Regions from separate parts of the Kitasatospora sp. NEAU-CNBT7 genome, predicted to be linked through region 2. Evidence: riboswitches for the same ligand, from Rfam matches in the RefSeq annotation. Region 2 holds a riboswitch; the other holds the start of a gene.
What was found. A riboswitch is a leader RNA that binds a small molecule or an ion and turns the genes downstream of it on or off. The one in region 2 is predicted to bind cyclic di-AMP.

Region 1: linked by a shared signal. The riboswitch ahead of AC2TEW_RS08820 (LysM peptidoglycan-binding domain-containing protein) and the one ahead of AC2TEW_RS02710 (M23 family metallopeptidase) in region 2 are both predicted to bind cyclic di-AMP.

The regions. Positions count from the first base shown of each region.
Region 1 covers NZ_JBXQQB010000005.1:88,166-95,495, reverse strand. Annotated here, with positions in the region: gene AC2TEW_RS08825 (AEC family transporter) at 463-1,443, opposite strand; gene AC2TEW_RS08820 (LysM peptidoglycan-binding domain-containing protein) at 1,559-2,602, opposite strand; cyclic di-AMP (ydaO/yuaA leader) riboswitch at 2,607-2,759, opposite strand; gene AC2TEW_RS08815 (MarR family winged helix-turn-helix transcriptional regulator) at 3,105-3,599, opposite strand; gene AC2TEW_RS08810 (SDR family NAD(P)-dependent oxidoreductase) at 3,695-4,579, shown strand; gene AC2TEW_RS08805 (MFS transporter) at 4,604-6,154, opposite strand; gene AC2TEW_RS08800 (SpoIIE family protein phosphatase) at 6,482-7,330, shown strand, end outside.
Region 2 covers NZ_JBXQQB010000001.1:589,176-596,505, reverse strand. Annotated here, with positions in the region: gene AC2TEW_RS02725 (sensor domain-containing protein) at 284-1,027, opposite strand; gene AC2TEW_RS02720 (GNAT family N-acetyltransferase) at 1,053-1,682, opposite strand; gene AC2TEW_RS02715 (hypothetical protein) at 1,733-2,695, shown strand; gene AC2TEW_RS02710 (M23 family metallopeptidase) at 2,750-3,658, opposite strand; cyclic di-AMP (ydaO/yuaA leader) riboswitch at 3,670-3,832, opposite strand; gene AC2TEW_RS02705 (YiaA/YiaB family inner membrane protein) at 4,050-4,340, shown strand; gene AC2TEW_RS02700 (tautomerase family protein) at 4,375-4,584, opposite strand; gene AC2TEW_RS02695 (alpha/beta fold hydrolase) at 4,771-5,610, shown strand; gene AC2TEW_RS02690 (TetR/AcrR family transcriptional regulator) at 5,610-6,191, shown strand; gene AC2TEW_RS02685 (hypothetical protein) at 6,281-6,496, shown strand; gene AC2TEW_RS02680 (hypothetical protein) at 6,758-6,964, shown strand.

The sequences.
Region 1 (7,330 bases), on a different contig from region 2:
TCCCGGGCGCCGCCGTCGCCGTCCTGCGGCCCGGGCAGCACGGTGGCGGACCAGCCGAGCGCCCGCAGCCGGCCGGCCTCGGCGGCGGTGGCGGTGACCACCACGGAGTCGCTGCGGACGGCGTCGACGGAGGCGCCGGTGGCGGCGATGGCGGTGCGCTCGGCGACGGTCCGCGGGCCGTCGAGGACGTACTGCCGGGCGGTGTCCGCGCCGACGGCGGACCCGGCGGCCACCGGGTGCGCGGCGGCCTGGGTGGTGAGCGGTGACGCGAGGGCGAGGGCCAGCAGGACGGCGGTGGCCGCGGCGGGCTTCCCTCGACTGGGCAGTCGCATGACTGTCCTCCGGTGGGGGATCCGTAGGGACGGAACAGGGAGGAGGTGCGGCGCGCGCCAGCATGATGGTCCGTCAGTGTCATGGTTTCGTCAAGAAGGCGGGTCCCCGCCGTCCGGGGCGGTGCCCGGCTCAGTGCGTCGGGCCGAGGGCCAGGTACACCAGGGAGAGCGTGCCCATCGACACCAGCGTCGAGGACAGCACCGAGTCCCGGGCCACGGCCGTGCTCAGCCCGTACTCACGGGCGTAGACGAAGGCGTTCTGGGCGGTCGGCAGCGCCGAACAGAGCACCACGGCCAGCAGCTGATGGCGGGGCAGGTGCAGCAGCGGACCGCCGACCGCCAGCGCGACCAGCGGCTGGACCAGCGTCTTCAGGACCACGGCCACGCCGACCTCCGCGCGCAGCCCGGGCCCGGCCCCGGCCCGGCGGCCGTGCAGCGACATGCCGAGGGTGAGCAGGGCGGTCGGGACGGCCGCGGCGCCGAGCAGTTCGCCGGGCCGGGCCAGGAACGGCGGCAGCCGCCACCCCGCGGCGGAGACCAGTACGCCGAGGGCCGAGGCCAGGATGACCGGGTTGCGGACCGGCATGGTGAGCAGCCGCCGCAGCGGGCCGGGCGCCGCCGCCCCGGCGCCGCCCGGCATTCCCGCACCGGCCGCCGCGCGGGCCCGCGCGGTGCCCGCGTCGAGCAGGGCGAGGATCACCGGGGACACCAGCAGGACCTGGAACAGCAGGATCTGGGCCACGAACGAGGCGTCACCGAGCACCTGGACGGCCACCGGGATGCCGAGGTTGGCCGAGTTGACGTAGCCCGCCGCCATCCCGCTGATCGCCTGGTCGGCCGGGGCCCGGCGGAACAGCAGCCGGCCCGCCAGGAAGCCCAGCCCGGCGGTGAGTACCGTGCCCGCGGCGAAGGCCAGCATCGCGGAGCCCACCAGACCCGCCGGGCGCGCCCCGGCGAGCATGGTGAACAGCGCGGCGGGCATGGCCACATGGAAGACGAACCGCCCGAGCACCGTCTCGGCCTGCTCCCCGAGCAGGCCGGTCCGGGCGATCAGCAGGCCGACGGCGGTGAGGACCCAGATCGGGGCGAAACCGGCGAGCAGGGACTGCATGGAACCTCGGCTGGGATCGTTCGGGCACGGGCCGTCGGCAGCAGTCTGCCAGGCCCGTGCCCGGTGCTCCGGTGCGGGGTTCGGGTGGGGCCGGCCGGGGCCGGGCCCCGGCCGGTCAGGGGAGGGTGAGCACCTGTCCGGGGTGGATCAGGTCGGGGTTGGTGCCGACCGTGGGGGAGTTGTGGTCGTAGAGGTGCTGCCAGCCGCCCAGGGTCAGGTTGTTGGAGATGGTGGAGAGGGTGTCGCCCGGGGCGACGGTGTAGGTGGTCGCGGGCGCCGGGGTGGTGGCGGCGGCGGGCGTGGTGGTGGCGGCCGCCGCGGCCGGGTCCGGGGTGGCCGGCTGGCCGCCGGTGGCGGGTGCGGTGGTGCCGGAGGCGCCCGGCACCGGCAGGCCCGTGCCGGGGGAGGTGGTGGCGTCCGGGCTGGGGGAGGTGGTGGGTGCGGCGGTGCCGGTGCCGGGCGCCGGGGTGGTGCCCGGGTCCGGGGTCGGGGCCGGGGTGACCGGGGCGGCCGTGGTGGGGTCGACCGGGGTGGTGCCGGGCGCCGTGGCGCCGGGCAGGTCGGTCGGCAGGCCGCCGGGCTGGGCGGGGGCGGCGGGCGGCAGCTCGCCGGTGGTCCCGGTGGTCCCGGTGGTCCCGGGGACGGCGGGGGTCGCGGAGGGCTCCAGGTACGGCAGGACGAAGTGCGGGACGTACCCGCCGTCGCCCCGGACCGGGGTGGAGGCGTCGAGGCTGGGCACGGCCGGGTCGGCGGCGGGCGGGGTGTCGGCCACCGGGGCGGGCAGGCCGGCCGCCGGGCCGCAGGTCGGCCACAGGCTGGAGCCGCGGGCCGCGAGCAGCCGCTCGGCCACGATGATCTGCTCCTGCGGGGTGGCGTGGTCGGGCTGCGCGGCGAACTCGTCGCCGCCGTACGCGGCCCAGGTCCGCAGGGTCAGGCCGAGGCCGCCGTAGGTGCCGGTGCCGGGGTTGCCGTGCCAGTCCCCGTCGGTCTGGCACTGGGCGACCGCCTGCCAGGTGTCCGGCGTCACGGCCGGTGCCGCGTGCGCGCCGGTCGCGGTGAGCAGCGGGAGCGCGAGGCCGACCCCGGCGACGCCGGCGGCCGCGACGGCGCGGTCGGCCTGGGTGGGACGGCGGTGACGCCCGGAACCCGAAAACACCATCAGTTATCCCTCTCCGCACGCCTGCGAGGTGAGCTGTCGGGTTCGGGCCGGGAGGTGGCCCGGCCGCGCTGGGCGCGGCTTCACCCCGAGCCGATGGGGGTCGGCGCAATAACCTGGGTCCCCCGCCCCTGCCCAGGGTGTCCGGTCGTCCCGGTGGCGCGGTGGGCAGGGTTGGGCGTGCCGCGTTCCGGGCGCCCGCAGCGGCGGGCTGCCTGGGAGATTAGAGGGATCAACAGCTCAATAACAAGCCTGCATACCGAGCATCACACAATCATCACGGTTGACTTGGGGGCTGCGGTCGGGAACCGCATGCGGCGCGTGCCGGAACCGTCCGCGACCTGCACCGGAGGTTCGGTGACGCACGGTCGGGCGGCCCTGCCCGGAGCCCGCCGGAACGGTCGGGACATGTGTCCGCCCGGAGCCCGGGTCGCGGTCGGTCGCCCCGGCGCGAGCGCCCGCCGGGGCACGGGGAGGGCGCGGCGGCCCTCCGCGCGCCCCTGCGTCAGTTCCCGGCCTGGGCCGGGCCGTCCGGCCGCTTCCCGGCGTAGGGCTGCTTGAGCTTGCGCCAGACGGTCTCCAGGGCCTGGATGTCCGTCTCGTCCAGGAGTCCGCCGAACACCGGCCGGAGGATCTCCCGGCGGGCCGCGTCCGCCTCGGCGAAGGTCCGCCGGCCGTGCTCGGTCAGGGCGATCCGCACCGAACGGGCGTCGGAGGGGGAGGGGCTGCGGGCGACCAGGCCGCGGGCGGCGAGCGCGTCCACCACCCGGGAGACCTGGCTGCGGCTGAGCATGGTGCGGGCGCCGAGGTCCGAGGCGGCCACCGGCTCGGCCTGGCCGTTGAGCCAGAGCATCACCTCGAACCAGGACAGCGGCAGGCCGTGGGTGCGGGTCAGCTCGCGGTCCACGTGCGCGGCCAGCGTGGTGCCCGCCCAGACCAGGCCGTAGAAGGCGTGGTCCTGGTCGGACAGGGGCCCCAGGGAGAGCTCGGCGCGCGTCATGACCGCATCGTACTTCCTTGCGTGTGCGCGCACACAGTATTAGTGTGTGTGTACACGCAAGTCACTGTGCCGACCGACCCGAACGAGGTACCGCCATGTCCAGCACCGCCCCCCGCGACGCCGCCAACGCCGCCACGCCGAACCGGACCGTCCTGATCACCGGCTGCTCCTCCGGCATCGGCCTGGCCGCGGCCGTCGCCGCCGCCCGGGCCGGCTGGCTGGTGGTCGCCACCATGCGGGACCTCACCCGCTCCGGCGCCCTGGAGCGGGCCGCCGCCGAGGCCGGCGTGGCCGACCTGGTCCAGGTACGGCAGCTGGACGTGACCGACCCCGCGTCGGTGGCCGCCTGCGTCGCCGGTGTGATCACCGAGCACGGGCGGCTGGACGCGGTGGTCAACAACGCGGGCGCCGGCCACCTCGGCACCATCGAGCAGGAGGCCGTCGCGGACGTCCGCGCGGTGATGGAGGTGAACTTCTTCGGCGTCGTGGAGGTCACCCGCGCCGCGCTGCCCCACCTGCGGGCCTCCGGCGGCCGCCTGATCGCGGTGAGCAGCGTCGGCGGCGTGGTCGGCCAGCCGTTCAACGAGGCGTACTGCGCGGCCAAGTTCGCCGTCGAGGGCTTCCTGGAGTCGCTCGCCCCGGTGGCCGCCTCCCAGGGCGTCGCCGTGACCCTGGTCGAGCCCGGTGCCGTGGCCAGCGAGTTCGTGGCCAACGTCGGCGTCGACCTCGAGGCCGCGCTCGGCGCCGCCGGCCCGTACGCCCCGGCCCTCAAGGGCTACCTCGACCGCACCATGGCCGCCTTCGCCAACGGCGCGCAGTCCGCCGAGGGCGCCGCCGCCACCATCGTCGAGGCGCTCGGCGCTGACCGTCCGGCGCTGCGGGTGCAGACCTCCGAGGCCGCCCGGGCCTTCGTCGGGCTCAAGCTGGCCGACCTCGACGGGTCCGCCGTGCTCGGCGCGACCAGCACCTGGATCGCCTGACTCCCCACCGCCGCCGGGGGCCGCTCAGCCCCCGGCGCCGGCGGGCGCCGGTTCGGGCCCGGGCCGGTCGCGCTCGATCTCGCTCTCCCGGACCAGCCACAGGGCCAGCACGGCGCCGACGAAGCTGAGCACCGCGCCCATCCACAGCACCGTGTTCAGGCCGGACAGGAACCCGGCCCGGGCGGCGTCCACCACCGCGCCGCGGACCGGCTCCGGGAACGCCGCCACCGCCTCGTCGAGCGCGCCCGAGGAGGCCGCCTCGACCAGCTGCCGCGGCCGCCCGCCCTCGGCGGCCGGGGTCCCGGCGGCCAGCTCGCGGACCCGCTCGGTGCCGCGGCCGACGAACACCGCGCCCCAGACCGCGATGCCCACCGCGATGCCGACCTGCCGGAAGGTGTCGTTGATGCCGGCGGCCATCCCGCTGCGCTCCTTGGGGACCACGCTCACCGCCACGTCCGCGATCACCGGGTTGATCAGGCCGACCCCCGCGCCCGCCACCACGAAGCCGCTCAGCAGGGTGGACCAGCTGTCGCCGGCCTGGATGTCGCCCATCAGCAGCAGCCCCGTGCCGACCGCCGCGAGCCCGGTCCCGAGCAGCAGCCGGGCCTGCACCCGGGACAGCAGCGCCCCGGCGACCGGCGCCACCAGGAAGCTGAGCGCGGTGATCGGCAGGTACCGCACGCCGGCCGCGAACGGCGACAGGCCGAGGTAGTTCTGCAGGTACAGGGTCAGGTACAGGAACAGCGCGAACAGCGAGCCGGAGACCGCGAACGCGGCCAGCTGCACCCCGGTGAACGCCCCGCGCCGGAACAGCGTCAGCGGCAGCATCGGCTCCGCCACCCGCAGCTCGACCACCACGAACGCGGCCATCAGCAGCGCCGCGCCGACGAACAGCGAGACGATCAGGGCGCTGCCCCAGCCCTCCGCGTTGCCCCGGACCAGCGCCAGGACCAGCAGGAACAGCGAGAGCGAGAAGGTCACCACGCCCGCCCAGTCGATCCGGGTGGCGTTGGGGTCGCGGCTCTCGCGCAGCTTCAGGAAGGTGACCAGCAGCGCCGCCGCCCCGATCGGCAGGTTGAGGTAGAAGATCGACTCCCAGCCCAGCCAGTCGGTCAGCGCGCCGCCGACCAGCGGGCCGACCGCCACCGCGACCCCGATGGTGGCCCCGTACAGGCCCATCGCCGTGCCGCGCTCCCGTCCGGCCGGGAACTCCTGGGCGACCAGGGCCAGCGACACCGCGAACATCACCGCGCCGCCGACGCCCTGCAGCGCCCGGGAGAGGTTGAGGAACGTCGGGTTGGGGGCCAGGGCGCACAGCAGCGAGGCCACCGAGAAGATCACCAGACCGGCCGCGAAGGTCCGCCGCCGCCCGAGCCGGTCGGCCAGCGAGCCGGCCGTCAGCACCAGCGCGGCCAGCGTCAGCGCGTACGCGTCGAACACCCACTGCAGGTCGGTGAAGCTGGCCCCCAGGTCACGGCGGATCGACGGCAGCGCCACGTTCACGACGGTGATGTCCAGCAGGAGCATGAAGGTCGCCACCGAGACGGCGATCAGGGTCCACCACTTGCGTTCCACGGAAAGCCCCGCTCCTCGTCCCGACCGTCGTGTTGTCCGACCGTCGTCCCGACCGGCCGGGTCGGGTCGCCCCGGTGTCCGGCCGTCACCCGGGTCCGGGTGCCGCCGGGTCCGGTGGCCGCCTCTGCAAGATCCGACGGTACGCACCGGCGCGCGCGCCGGGCGCGGGACACGAGCGGGCCGCGGGGTGATTCCGCCGCCCGCGCGGCCGCCCGGCCGGCCGCGGAACCGCCGGTCCCCGGGACTGCGGGGCGACCGGCGCCCGGACGGGCCAGTATGGGAGGAAGGCCGGGCGGGTGACCCGACGGCCCGGATCGAGGTGGTTGCGTGGACACGTCAGGGCCGGCGTCCCCGCGGCCCGGACGCGATGGCGCCGAGCCGGCGGCCGAGGACGGCCTCGACGCCCTGGCCCGGATCCTGCGCCGGGCCGCCACCGGCCCGCTGGACGCCCAGCTCGGCGGGCTCTACCTGCGGTCGGCCGACGGCGACCTGCTGGAACTCGCCCTCACCCTGGGGGCCGCCCGGCAGTTCACCCGCCCCTGGCACCGGGTCGGCCTGTCCGCGCCGATCCCGGTCGCCGACGCCGTCCGCGGCGACCACCTGGTCTGGATCGGCGGCCCGGACGCGATGGCCCGCCGGTACCCCCGGGTCGCGGTCGCCATGCCGTACGCCTTCAGCCTCGCCGCTGCCCCGCTGACCGACGGCACGGCCGGCTACGGCGCGCTGTTCCTGCTCTGGCCGGCCTCCCACCCCGCGGAGCTCTCGCCGGGCGAGAGCCGCGCGCTCACCGACCTCACCGCCCGGCTCACCGCCGAACTCGCCCGCGCCGACCGGGCCGGCCACCCGCTGCGGCCACGCCGCAGCCCCCTCGCGGTCACCCCCACCGACCTCCCGGCCGACCCGCTCGCACTCGCCCTGGCCCGGCTCCCCGACGGCCTGTGCGGCCTGGACCTGAACGGCCGGATCGCCGTCGTCACCGCCAACGCGGCCGCCCTGCTCGGCGAGAGCGCCGACCGCCTCACCGGTGAACGCCCCTGGTCCGCGCTGCCCTGGCTGCGCGACCCGGTGTACGAGTACCACTACCGGGCGGCCGTGATCGGCGGCACGTCCACCTCCTTCGTCGCGCTGCGGCCCCCCGACCACTGGCTGACGTTCCAGCTCCACCCCGACGCCACC
Region 2 (7,330 bases):
GCGCCGCCCGGGCAGTCGAGCAGCGGCCCGGGGAGGGCGCGCAGGGCGGCGCGGGTAAGGCCGAACAGGCCGCAGTACTCGTCCAGCGACCGCGAGGTGACCAGGACGGACGACATGGCGGCTCCTGGCGGTTGCTGGGCCGGGCGGACCCGGGCCGGGCGCGGGGCGGGCCGTCCCAGCCGATCACGCCGGCCGCCGGTCCGCCCGCCGGCCGGACCGAACGGGCACCGGGGAGCGCGGCAATACCCCCGCCGGGCCCGGCGGGGGTATCGCCCCGGTGGTGTCAGCGGGCGCCGAGCAGGCCGCGGGCGGCGAGGCGGTGGACGTTGGTGAGGCCGTGGACGATCTTCGGGGTGAGGACCACCAGCACCAGCCCGATCAGCGAGACACCGGCGATCTGGTACGGCGAGGTGATGTAGTACGTGTGGTAGTCGCCGTGGCTGCCGGTGTACTCGACCACCCGGTAGCCGGGCCAGCCCAGGTAGCGCTTGAAGACCCAGTGGTAGAGCGGGTAGAGCGCGACCACCCACCCGGTGACCAGGAAGGTCACGGTGATGATGAAGGTGGCGACCGCCCACGGGAACATCACCACCTGGTACAGCACCGCCCGCCAGCCCGCCGCGTCCGCGAGCCGGGCGGTGACGGCGCCCCAGAAGCCGCGCCGGGACGGCCGGACCGGCGCGGGGGCGGTGACCTCGGTGGCCAGCAGGGTGCGCAGGCGTTCGCGGTCCAGCGCGCCGAGGCCGCGGGCGGAGGTGAGCAGCAGCGCGAGCAGCGGCAGGCCGACGGCGGTGACCAGCAGCCCCGTCCCGACCGCGAACAGCGTGACGACCAGGACGAAGCCGATCACCGCGACCGGCAGCCCGGTGACCACGAACCCCACCTCGCGGTAGGTCGCCGCACTGAACGGGGCCTTCCAGAAGGCCGGCCGCTCGTCGGGCCGGTGGTCGGGACGGCGGTCGGCGCGGATGCCGTGGGCGGCGGTGCTGGTGGTCATCTCGGGCCCCTCGAGTTCGTCCGTACTCACGGGTCCTACGGTGCCAAAGCCGCGCTCAGCGGGGTATCCGGTGCGCTGCCGGATCGGGGGTGGGGTTCTCCCCACCCCCCGGGCGGGCCGGGGCCCCGGGATCCGGGCGCCACTCGTGCTCCAGCAGCGAGTACTGGTCGGAGTCGAGCCAGCGGCCGGCCCGGCAGAGGTCGTGCCGGATCCGGCCCTCCCGGTGGAATCCGGCCCTGGTCAGCACCCGGGCGCAGGCCAGGTTGCCGGGGTCGGTGCGGGCGGCCAGCCGGTGCAGGCCGAGCCGGGCGAAGCCGAGCCGGCAGAGCAGTCCGGTGATCTCGCCGGCGTAGCCGAGGCCCCAGGTGTCCCGGCGCAGCGCGAAGCCGAGCTGCGCCGCCCGGTCGCCCTCGAGGGTGAGGGCGGCGGTGCCGATGGCGGGCGCGTGCTCGCCGTCGGCCCGGCGGCGGACGGCGAGGCGGTAGACGGTGCGGGGCTCGCGTTCGGCCTCCTCCAGGTACAGCTCGATCTGGTCGGCGCAGTCCTCGAAGCCGTACGGCTCGAAGGCGAGATGGCGGACGGTGTCCGGGTCGCCGAGGACCGCGTGCAGGGCCGCCACCTCCTGCGGGGTGTGGGCGTACTCGCGCAGGGTCAGCCGGGGGCCGGACAGCCGTACCTGGTCCATGGCGCCCGACCCTACCCGGGCGGCCGCCGGGCACCGGCTACGGTTTGTCCGTGAATGACGAAGATCTGCAGCTCATCCCGCACACCCGCGCCGCCGACCTGCTCGCCGCCGCGGCCGAGGCCGGGCGGCCCGCCGTGCCCGAGGAGGCGCTGCGGACGGTGCTGGCGCTGCTGGAGCTGAGTGGCGCCCGGATGCACGACGGCTACCCGGAGCTGAGCTCGGCGCTGCTGGAGCAGCTGCTGTACGAGCGGCTCTACCTGTACGTGCAGCCCGACCTGTCCGGACAGCCGGACGCCGACGGGCAGCCGGGCGGCGACGGGCGGTCGGGCGGCGCGCAGGGGTACGGCGACGCGGTGCTGGCGCTGATCGAGCACCAGCGGGCGGCCCGGCGGCTGAACACCAAGCGGTACGAGCGGCTGCGAGAGGAGGCCGAGTGGCAGGGCGAGGTGCTGGGCGGGCTGCTGCGCCGGTCCGACCTGGTGACCTGGCCCCGGCTGTACGCCCTGCTGCTGCGCGCGGACGGGGTGGACACCGCCGATCCGGAGGCGGTGCGCGGCTGGCTGGACGCCTTCCGGGAGCTGACGGCCGAGCAGCGCCTGGCGGTGTACGCGGCGGCGCCCGGTCTGGAGCCGGAGGAGCGGGACGGCGGCTGGGGCCCGACCCGGCTGCTGATGATCGGGATGGCCACCGACGGCGCCCGGCTGCTGCTGGAGCAGGGTCTGATGCAGCGCAGCTACCGCAATCTGGCCGAGCTGACGGCGCTCGGCCGCCCGATGCCCGAGGAGCTGGCGGGCGACTTCGACGGCTTCGAGGCCGCGGTCACCGTCGAGGCGCTGCGGCTGTACGGCGAGTGGACGGTGCCCGGGCTGCCGGCGCTGCTGGTCGAGGAGTACCCGGACCTGGCGCCGGAGCCCGGCAACGAGGAGATCGAGGAGTACCTGGCCGCCCGCGAGGCGGCGGCGCAGGAGGCCGCCGACGCCGAGGGCGACGCCGGGCCGTGGCCCGCCGGTTGAGGCGTCGGCCCACGGGTCGAGGCGGTGGCCCGCCCGTCGGGTCGGGGCGGCGGCCTACGGGTTGAGGCCGTGTGCCTGCAGCCAGGCCAGCGGGTCGACGGGGGCGCCGCCGCCGGGGCGGACCTCCAGGTGCAGGTGCGGTCCGGTGACGGTGCCGGTGGCGCCGACCGCGCCGAGCACCGTACCGGGGGCGACCTCGCCCGCGGCGGTGGCGATCCGGGAGAGGTGGCAGTACCAGATCTCGGTGCCGTCGGGCAGGGTCTGGATCACCCGGTAGCCGTGCGGGCCGGACCAGCCCGCCGAGGTGACGGTGCCGGCGGCGACCGCGCCGACCGGGGCGCCGGTGCGGGCGGCGAAGTCGAGGCCGGTGTGCAGGTGGGCCCAGTAGGAGCCGGACTGCCCGTAGTGCGCGGTCAGGGTGTAGCCGGTGACCGGGAGGGCGAGCGGGGCGCCGGGCTGCACGGCCGGCTGCGGGGCGGCGGCGGGCGCGGGCTGCTGCGGCTGGGTCTGCGGGGTCTGCTGCCGGGCGGCGGTCTCGTACGCGGCGAGCTGGGCGGCCCGCTTGGCCTCGGCGTCCTGGGCGGCGGCGAGCCGGGCGTCCTCCTGCTCGGCGGCGGCGCGGCCGTCGGCCTGCTGCTGGATCCGGGCGGCGAGCGCGAGGCCCGGGTCGGCGGCGGACGGGGCGCCGTCGCCGGCGGCGTCGGCGGCCGTGACCGCGGGTGCGGGCACCGGCGCGGCCTGGGCGGGGGTGGCGGCGCCGAAGCCGGTGGCGCCGAGGGCCGCGGTCATCGCGGTGACGCCGAGCAGCGGTCCGCCGCTCCTGGCCTGACGGGGCATCCGGTGCCGGGAGGCGTCCGCGCCCAGGTCCACCGGGTGGCCCTCCACCGGGTGGGGGCGGTCCCCCGGGTGGTCGAGCAGCTGGGTGCCTGCGGCCGTGCCCTGGAGCGGGTGCGTCGACGCCACTGAGGCGTGCTCCTTTCCTTCCCTCTCGCCGACCGGGTTAGCTGACGGGTTCGGAGCAGGAAGGTCTCCTACGGCCGGGCCGGGGCCCCGCCGATTCACCCCAAGGAACGTGGTTCCCCGGCTCCCCGGGCCCGCCGGTTGAGGGCGTGCCCGCGGATTGAGCGATGGCGCACGGTGCCGTCTGGCTACGGCGTTTCGTACCGCGCTGCGTTATCGAAAGTTAATCCCATGAGGGCCATGATTCCAAGCGCCCTGGACAACACTTTGGCACCCGAACCGGGCGCCCGGGGCGGTTCACCCGGATTCGGCCCGCCGGCGGTGACGGACCGCTACCGACCGGTTGAGTATCCGTACTCATGTGCCGGAAAGGCGAGTTGGAGAACCTACCGGCATGACCGCAAAGATGCAGACCAGGACCACGGCGGCGTACTTCGGCCAGGCCGTGGTCTCCTTCGCACTCGCCACCTCGGCCCTGGCGATCGGGATCGCCTATCTCCCGGTCAACGCCTGGATGCGCGGATTCCTCGCCGTCGGCCTGCTGTACGAGATCACCTCGGCGTTCACGCTGGCGAAGGTGATCCGCGACCGCCAGGAGGCGGACGAGCTGACCAGCCGGGTGGACCAGGCCAGGCTGGACAAGCTGCTCGCCGAGCACGACCCGTTCCGGGTCGAGGGCGCCTGAACCCGGGCGGCCGGCCGGACGGGCCGCCGGGGCGTCACGCGCCCCCGGACTCCTTCGCCTTCCGCACCGCGAAGGTCTCGCCGCCGGCCGACCAGTGGGTCGGCGGGATCTCCTCCACCGCGACCCAGATCTTCTCCGGATCCACCCCGGTCACCCTGGCGTACGCCTCGGTCAGGGCACGGGTGATCTCGGCGTTCTGGTCGTCGCTGCGGCCGGACAGCTGCTTGACGTTGATGAAGGGCACGACGCCTCCTGGCGCTCGAACCGGCGGGCGGGGCCGGTACCCGGGACCGTGATCACCCGCACGCTACCCCAGGGCCGCGGATGCCCCCGTGGCACCCTTGACGGCTAAGGCTATTAGCATTAGCTTTGTGGTCACGGGAGCTCGCCGGACCGGCCGGGCATCCGCCGAGGAGCCCAGGAGGCAGCGATGAACAGCACCGTCACCCAGTACGTCACCGTTCCCGGCGGCCGGATCGCCTTCGACGACTCGGCGGCCGGGTCCGCCGGGTCCGGCGCCGCCGCCGGGTCCGTGCCGGTCGTGCTGCTGCCCGGGATGCTGGACCGGCGCGCCACCTACCGCCACCTGGTCCCGCTGCTGACCGCCGCCGGCCACCGGGTGATCACCATGGACCTGCGCGGCCTCGGCGACTCCTCGACCGGCTTCACCGACCACTCCCCGGCCGCGATCGCCACGGACGTCGTCGCCCTGCTCGACCACCTGGGCATCGGGCGCGCCGTCCTGGCCGGCAACTCCTACACCGGCGCCACCGTGGTCAAGGTGGCCGGCGACCGGCCCGAGCTGGTGGCCGGGATCGTGCTGATCGACGCCTTCATCGAGAACCTCCCGCCGAACGCCTTCCAGAAGGCGCTGGTCAAGACGCTCGGTGCGGCCCTGGTGCAGTTCCCCGCCCTGTGGGGCGCCGCGCAGAAGCTCTACTTCCCCACCGCGCGCCCCGCCGACTTCGACGCCTACCGCGCCGGGCTGGTCGCGATGCTGCGCGAGCCGGGCCGCAAGGCCGCCACCCGGGGCTACGTCTCCGGCGACTCCGCCCCGGTCGGCTGGACCGCCGCGGTGACCTGCCCGGCCCTGGTGCTGATGGGCACCAAGGACGTCGACTTCCCGGACCCCGAGCTGGTGGCCGACCGCCAGGCGGCCGCGCTGAAGGGCCGTAAGGTGATGATCGACGGCGGCGGCCACTACCCGATGGCGGGCTTCCCGCAGGCCACCGCCGATGCTCTGCTCCCCTTCCTGCACGAGGTCGCCTGATGCCCAGGGCCGGACTCACCCCCGCCGCCGTCGTCGACCACGCCCTGGCCCTGCTCGACGAGCAGGGCGGCGAAGCCCTCACGCTCGCCGCCGTCGCCGCCCGGGCCAAGGTCGCCACCCCTTCGCTGTACAAGCACGTGCCCGGCGGCCTGGCCGAACTGCGCCGGCTGATCGCCGTCCGGGTCACCGAGGAACTGGCCGACCGGCTGGGCGCCGCCGCCCTCGGGCGCAGCACGGACGAGGCCGTGGAGGCACTGGTGGCGGCGTACGTCCGCTACGCCCGCGAGCACCCCGAGCGGTACGCGGCGATACCGCAGGCGCCCGATCCGGCCGACCCCGCGCTGACCGCGGCGGCCACCCGGCTGGTCGAGGTGGTGATGGCGGTGCTGCGCGGCTACGGGCTGACCGGGTCGGAGGCGGTGCACGCGACCCGCACCGTCCGGGCCGTGGCGCACGGCTTCGCCTCGCTGACCACCGGCGGCGGCTTCCAACTGGCGGAGGACCTGACGGTGACCCAGCAGCGGGTGACCGGCGTCCTGACGGCGGGGCTGCGGGACTGGCCCGGCCGGGCGCCCGCCTGAGTCCGGCCGCGGGCCGGGCCCGCCGCCGGGCGCGGGGCAGGCGCTGGGCCACCCGTGTCCTGACGGGGCCGTCGGGCGTTGGGCAGGGCATGAAGAAGCGAAGCATGCTCGCCGTCGCCTCCCTCGCCGTGGGTGTGGTGGCCTCCCTGACCGCCCCCAGCGCGCACGCGGCCCCCGCCGGCGACCGTGGCCCGGTCCCGGACGCGATCACCGCCCCCGACGTCCCGGTCGACCTGCTCGGCACCGTCTCCGGCGGCAGCCCCGACCTGGACGGCCTGGACGGCCTGCCGGGGATCCAGGCCTGACCGGCCCCGCCCGCCCGACCTGCTCCTGGGCCACCCGGACCACCGGGTGGCCCTCGTGCTGTCCGCCGCCACCGGCCCCGATCCGCCGCACGTCCGCCGCTGACCGGAACCGACCCGGGACGACCGGTTCCTGACCGTGGCCGACCGGGCGCCGGTATGGCTTCGGGTGGGTTTCGAGACCGTTCCGTCACAGTCCGCGGGTGAGACTTGGTGGGTACCCGGACGCTCCCAGCGCTCCGGCAGCCCCGAGGACGTGGACAGATGCCCCAGACCGTGGAGCCCTCCCGGACCGCCGCCGGACTGGTCCCCGCCCAGCGGACCGGCACCGCCCGCCCGGGCGCCCCCGCGGCCGGCGCCACCACGGGCGGCCACCTCGCCCGGGCGTACGCCGTGGCCCGCGGCCTGCGCGCGCTGCGCCCGGTCCCGGCCCGCGCCCAGGAGCCGTACGGCGCGTCGGACGGCCAGTAGTCCATCCCCTCGGTTCCGCCCGGCTGCCCGTCGCGGCCGTGCCGGTGACCGAGTGCGACGCCCGGCCGGAGCCCGTCGCAGCGCTGCCGCCGGGGTGCGCCCGGGTGGCCGGAGCCGGCGTGCGGCCCGGGACGGCCGGGACGGGGCCACCGGGCGAGGAGCAGTTCCGGCTGATCATCGGATCGAGGGCGCCGGGCGGGACGCCCCGTGTACGCCGTCAAGTTCGTCGGCGACCAGCACCGATGCGTCCAGGTGGGGGAGTTGGAGGATTCCACCATCCTGTGAAAGTTTGACTGATTAAGCTCAATTGACGACCGATCGGTTCACACGAACGTAGGATCATCGCCCTAGACTTCGCCGCGTGAC